DNA from 2 places in the Streptomyces sp. NPDC037126 genome. Region 1 is predicted to be linked to the other one. Evidence: predicted binding sites of a transcription regulator. Region 1 holds the regulator's gene; the other holds the start of a gene.
The links. Region 1 encodes HrcA, which represses chaperone genes, less so after heat shock. Its sites were predicted from a motif close to TTNGCACTCNGNNNNNCNGAGTGCNAA; they were not measured.
Positions count from the first base shown of each region.

Region 2: the regulator HrcA is predicted to act here: its motif matches at 1,820-1,846, upstream of groL (chaperonin GroEL).

Region 1 is NZ_JBVJTD010000001.1:221,249-224,440, reverse strand. It holds gene ACZ7FF_RS00970 (nitronate monooxygenase) at 1-78, opposite strand, end outside; gene dnaJ (molecular chaperone DnaJ) at 279-1,415, opposite strand; gene hrcA (heat-inducible transcriptional repressor HrcA) at 1,416-2,432, opposite strand; gene ACZ7FF_RS00955 (MBL fold metallo-hydrolase) at 2,595-3,192, shown strand, end outside.
Region 2 is NZ_JBVJTD010000014.1:139,230-142,421, forward strand. It holds gene groL (chaperonin GroEL) at 35-1,657, opposite strand; gene ACZ7FF_RS27895 (cold-shock protein) at 1,957-2,160, opposite strand; gene ACZ7FF_RS27900 (MoaD/ThiS family protein) at 2,603-2,878, opposite strand; gene thrC (threonine synthase) at 2,875-3,192, opposite strand, start outside.

The DNA of each region.
Region 1 (3,192 bases):
CTGCGGGACGGAGACACCGCCCGCCATGGGGGCCTGCACGATCGGGTGGGGAAAGAGATCGGTCAGCGCGGAGGACATGACCGCATGTTGTCACGTCCTGTGCACAAGTCCGAATCCGGGCTTCCCCTGGCATAAGCCAGGGGCAGCCTCACCGATCGGCACTCTTCTCAGCGCCCGTTGAACGCGTCCTTCAGCCGGGAGAACAGGCCCTGCCGACCCGGCTGGCTGTGCCTTCCCGGGGGCGACCCCCGGACCCCCGGCCGCAGCACCGCCGGGCGTCAGCGCCCGTTGAACGCGTCCTTCAACCGGGAGAACAGGCCCTGCTGACCCGGCTGGAACTGGCCCTGGGGGCGTTCCTCGCCGCGGAGCTTGGACAGTTCGCGCAGCAGGCGCTCCTGCTCGGGGTCGAGCTTGGTCGGGGTCGTGACCTCGACGTGGACGATCAGGTCGCCCCGGCCGCCGCCGCGCAGATGCGTGACGCCCCGGCTGTGCAGCGGGATCGACTGGCCGGACTGGGTGCCCGGGCGGATGTCGACCTCCTCCAGACCGTCCAGGGTCTCCAGCGGCACCTTGGTGCCGAGCGCCGCCGCGGTCATCGGGATGGTGACCGTGCAGTGCAGGTCGTCGCCGCGCCGCTGGAAGGTGGAGTGCGGCAGCTCGTGGATCTCGACGTACAGGTCGCCGGCCGGACCGCCGCCGGGGCCGACCTCGCCCTCGCCCGCGAGCTGGATCCGGGTGCCGTTGTCGACACCGGCCGGGATCTTCACCGTCAGGGTGCGGCGCGAGCGGACCCGGCCGTCGCCGGCGCACTCCGGGCAGGGGGTCGGCACGACCGTGCCGAAGCCCTGGCACTGGGGACAGGGCCGGGAGGTCATGACCTGGCCCAGGAAGGACCGGGTCACCTGCGAGACCTCGCCGCGGCCGCGGCACATGTCACACGTCTGTGCGGTGGTGCCCGGGGCCGCGCCCTCGCCGTTGCAGGTGTTGCAGACGACCGCGGTGTCGACCTGGATGTCCTTGGTCGTCCCGAAGGCCGCCTCGTCCAGCTCGACCTCGATCCGGATCATCGCGTCCTGGCCACGCCGGGTGCGCGAGCGCGGCCCGCGCTGCGACGCCGTGCCGAAGAACGCGTCCATGATGTCGGAGAAGTTGCCGAAGCCACCGGCCCCGAAGCCGCCCGCGCCCGCGCCGCCCGACTGGGAGAGCGGGTCGCCGCCGAGGTCGTAGACCTGCTTCTTCTGCGGGTCCGACAGCACCTCGTAAGCGGCGTTGATCTCCTTGAACCGCTCCTGGGTCTTCGGATCCGGGTTGACGTCCGGGTGCAGCTCGCGGGCGAGCCGACGGAAGGCCTTCTTGATCTCTTCCTGCGACGCGTCGCGGCGCACGCCGAGAACGGCGTAGTAGTCCGTGGCCACTTACGACTCCGCCAGGATCTGTCCGACGTACCGTGCCACTGCGCGTACCGCTCCCATCGTTCCCGGATAGTCCATGCGGGTCGGTCCGACCACGCCGAGCTTGGCAACCGCCTCGCCGCCCGAACCGTAGCCCACCGACACCACGGAGGTGGAGTTGAGTCCTTCGTGGGCGATCTCGTGCCCGATGCGCACGGTCATGCCCGGATCCTTCGCCTCGCCGAGGAGCTTGAGGAGCACGACCTGCTCCTCCAGTGCCTCCAGGACGGGCCGGATCGTCAGGGGGAAATCATGTCCGAAGCGGGTGAGATTGGCGGTGCCGCCGATCATCAGCCGCTCCTCGTTCTCCTCGACGAGTGTCTCCAGAAGGGTGGAGAGCACCATGGAGACCGTACCCCGGTCCTCGGCCTCGAAGGCGTCGGGCAGGTCCTCGACCAGCTTCGGCACGTCCGCGAAGCGGCGGCCCGCGACCCGGCTGTTCAGCCGCGCGCGCAGGTCCGCCAGGGACGCCTCGCCGAACGGCGCCGGGCAGTCGACCATCCGCTGCTCGACCCGGCCGGTGTCCGTGATCAGCACGAGCATCACCCGCGCGGGCGCGAGCGAGAGCAGCTCCACGTGCCGCACGGTGGACCGGGTCAGGGACGGGTACTGCACGACGGCGACCTGCCGGGTCAGCTGCGCGAGCAGCCGCACCGTGCGGGCCACGACGTCGTCGAGGTCGACGGCGCCCTCGAGGAAGTTCTGGATCGCCCTGCGCTCGGGCGCCGTCATCGGCTTGACGCCCGCGAGCTTGTCCACGAAGAGCCGGTAGCCCTTGTCGGTGGGGATGCGCCCCGCACTGGTGTGCGGCTGGGCGATGTACCCCTCGTCCTCCAGGGCCGCCATGTCGTTGCGGACGGTCGCCGGGGAGACCCCCAGGTTGTGCCGCTCGGTGAGCGCCTTGGAGCCCACCGGCTCCTCGGTGCCGACGTAGTCCTGGACGATCGCGCGCAGCACCTGAAGCCTGCGTTCACTCAGCATCCGCGCGCACCTCCAGCACGTCGTCCCCTCAGTCCGGCGATTTGTCCCACCTGGCACTCTTCGCATGTGAGTGCCAGTCTTCCCCGGCCAGTGTACGGCCGGGGGGTGCACCCCGGGCAAGGTCGGCCCCGTCCCGGCCGTCCGTACGGCTAGCGTCGCGGTATGACGGTGACTTGGGAAGAGCTCGGGTGGGAGCGGCTGACGGACGGGGTCGGACGGTGCCGGCTGCCCGGCTGGGACTGCACGGTGGGGCTGGTCCTCGGCGAGGGTACGGCACTGATGGTGGACGCCGGGTCGAGTCTGGCCGAGGGCGCCCGGCTGCGGGCCCGGGCCGAGGAGCTGACCGGCGGCCGTGTGACCCATCTCGCGCTGACCCACGCCCATTTCGACCATGTCTTCGGCGCCGCCGCGTTCGCCGGGGCGCGGGTGTACGCGGCCGTCGGCGTCGACGCGGTCTTCGCCCAGGAGCGGGAGGAGCTGCGCCGGGACGCGGTCGGCAACGGCCTCGCGGCGGCGGACGCGGACGAGGCGGTGGACGCCCTGGCCCCGCCCCGGCACCTGGTCTCCGGCGAGTGGACCCTCGACCTCGGCGCGGGCCGGCAGGTGCTGCTGGCCAACGTCGGCCCGGGCCACACCGCCCACGACCTCGCCGTGTGCGTGCCGGGTCCCCGGGAGGTGGTCTTCTGCGGCGACCTGGTGGAGGAGTCCGGCGAGCCCCAGGCGGGCCCGGACGCGGTGCCGTCCCGCTGGCCGGACGCCC
Region 2 (3,192 bases), on a different contig from region 1:
GGTCCACAGGACAGGCGATCAACCCTCAGGTCGATCAGAAGTCCATGTCACCGCCCGGCATGCCGCCGCCGGCCGGCGCGGCGGCCTTCTCCGGCTTGTCGGCGATGACGGCCTCGGTGGTGAGGAACAGCGCGGCGATGGAGGCGGCGTTCTGCAGAGCGGAACGGGTCACCTTCGCCGGGTCGATGATGCCCTCGGCGATCATGTCGACGTACTCGCCCGTGGCGGCGTTCAGACCGTGGCCGACGGCCAGGTTGCGCACCTTCTCCACGACGACGCCACCCTCGAGACCACCGTTGACGGCGATCTGCTTCAGCGGGGCCTCCAGCGCGAGCTTCACGGCGTTGGCGCCGGTCGCCTCGTCACCGTCGAGGTCCAGCTTCTCGAAGACCGAGGAGGCCTGCAGCAGGGCCACGCCACCACCGGCGACGATGCCCTCCTCGACGGCGGCCTTCGCGTTGCGGACGGCGTCCTCGATGCGGTGCTTGCGCTCCTTGAGCTCCACCTCGGTGGCGGCACCGGCCTTGATGACCGCGACACCGCCGGCGAGCTTCGCCAGGCGCTCCTGCAGCTTCTCGCGGTCGTAGTCCGAGTCGCTGTTCTCGATCTCGGCGCGGATCTGGTTGACCCGGCCGTTGACCTGGTCCGAGGAGCCGGCACCGTCGACGATGGTGGTCTCGTCCTTGGTGATGACGACCTTGCGGGCGCGGCCCAGGAGGTCCAGGGTCGCGTTCTCCAGCTTGAGGCCGACCTCCTCGGAGATGACCTCGCCGCCCGTGAGGATGGCGATGTCGCCGAGCATGGCCTTGCGGCGGTCACCGAAGCCCGGGGCCTTGACGGCGACGGACTTGAAGGTGCCGCGGATCTTGTTGACGACCAGCGTCGACAGGGCCTCGCCCTCGACGTCCTCGGCGATGATCAGCAGCGGCTTGCCCGACTGCATGACCTTCTCCAGGAGCGGGAGCAGGTCCTTGACGGAGCCGATCTTGGAGTTCGCGATGAGGATGTACGGGTCCTCGAGCGACGCCTCCATGCGCTCCATGTCGGTCGCGAAGTAGGCGGAGATGTAGCCCTTGTCGAAGCGCATGCCCTCGGTGAGCTCGAGCTCCAGGCCGAAGGTGTTGCTCTCCTCGACGGTGATGACGCCTTCCTTGCCGACCTTGTCCATCGCCTCGGCGATGAGCTCGCCGATCTGGGTGTCGGCGGCGGAGATGGACGCGGTGGAGGCGATCTGCTCCTTGGTCTCGACGTCCTTCGCCTGCTCCAGCAGGGCGGCGGAGACGGCCTCGACGGCCTTCTCGATACCGCGCTTCAGGGCCATCGGGTTGGCACCGGCGGCGACGTTGCGCAGGCCTTCCTTGACCAGGGCCTGGGCGAGAACGGTCGCGGTGGTCGTACCGTCACCGGCGACGTCGTCCGTCTTCTTGGCGACTTCCTTGACCAGCTCGGCGCCGATCTTCTCGTACGGGTCCTCGAGCTCGATCTCCTTGGCGATGGAGACACCATCGTTGGTGATCGTGGGGGCGCCCCACTTCTTCTCGAGGACGACGTTGCGGCCCTTGGGGCCGAGCGTCACCTTGACGGCGTCCGCGAGCTGGTTCATGCCGCGCTCGAGGCCGCGCCGCGCCTCCTCGTCGAACGCGATGATCTTGGCCATGTGAAGTGGTCCCTCCAGGACTGGGGGTGATTCCTTCGGACCGCGCCCGCGCCCGCGACGGACGGTTCGCCGGCCTGTGGTTCCTTGCCCCACATGGCCTGCGGACCTCACCGACCCGGTCCTTCTTTGTCACTCTCACCTTCAGAGTGCTAACGCCAATGATTAGCACTCGGCATGGTCGAGTGCAAGCGCCTCGGGGGTACGGCCGCCCCCGTCAGCCGCCCGCGAACACGGCGCCCACGGGCACGGCGAAGGGCCCGCACCCTGTGCGAGGTGCGGGCCCTTCGTACAAGAAACGTTCAGGCGCTGAGGCGAACCATGTCGGCCTGCGGGCCTTTCTGGCCCTGCGAGATCTCGAACTCCACCCGCTGGCCCTCTTCCAGGGTGCGGTAGCCGTCCATCTGAATGGCGCTGTAGTGGACGAATACGTCCGCACCACCGTCGACCGCGATGAAGCCGTACCCCTTCTCCGCGTTGAACCACTTGACGGTGCCCTGAGCCATGCCTAACTCCCCTATTACTGGCCCTTGCACAGATCCGCACTTCGCGGACCCGGGTCAGACCTCACCCCCCATGGGACGGGGGCGTGCGCCGGAACGCGTCGACCGCGGCTGAATGTATCTGTCCAACTGCCGTCTGCAACAGGTCAATCGGACGAGAATTCTGGACGAGCCGGGCCCGGAATGTGGCGAGAATTCACCCGAATTCAGGGCAAGTCGGGCCCCATAAAAGCCACAAAAGCCGCATAAGACCCGTGCACTTTGGCTACTTCTTATCGGGTGTGCGGCATGAATCAAGGGCTTCCGGTTGGCACTCCGGGAGCGCGTTCCCCAACTGTACCGCGCTCAATCACGCAGAATTGCCCCCTCCGCTTCTCTCACGGAGGGGGCAATCGGATGAACATTCGGTAATCACTGTTACCGAGGGTAATGTTCAGTCATTCGGTCAGCCGCCGGCGACGGCCGGGATGATGGAGACGCCGGCGCCGTCCGGGGTCGCGGTCCCCAGGCCCTGCTCGAAGCGCACGTCGTCGTCGTTGACGTAGACGTTGACGAACCGGCGCAGCTTGCCCTGGTCGTCCAGCACCCGGGCGGCGATGCCGGTGTGGTTCTTCTCCAGGTCCTCGATGACCTCGGAGAGGGTCGCCCCCTCGGCCAAGACCTCGGCCTTGCCGCCGGTGTAGGTGCGCAGGATGGTGGGGATGCGAACGGTCACGCTCATGCGAGGCCAGCCTCTCGGAAGGAGTCCAGGGTCGGGCGGATGGTGGCGCTGAGGCCGGTGCCGGCCACCGCGTCGAGGGTCTTCAGGCCGTCGCCGGTGTTCAGCACGACCGTGGTCTTCGCCGGGTCCAGCACGCCGGCCTCGATCAGCTTGCGGGTGACGCCGACGGTCACACCGCCCGCCGTCTCCGCGAAGATGCCCTCGGTGCGGGCCAGCAGCTTGATGGCGTCGACGACCTCCGCGTCCGTCACGTCCTCCACGGCGCCGCCGGTGCGGCGGGCGATGTCCAGGACGTAGGGGCCGTCGGCCGGGTT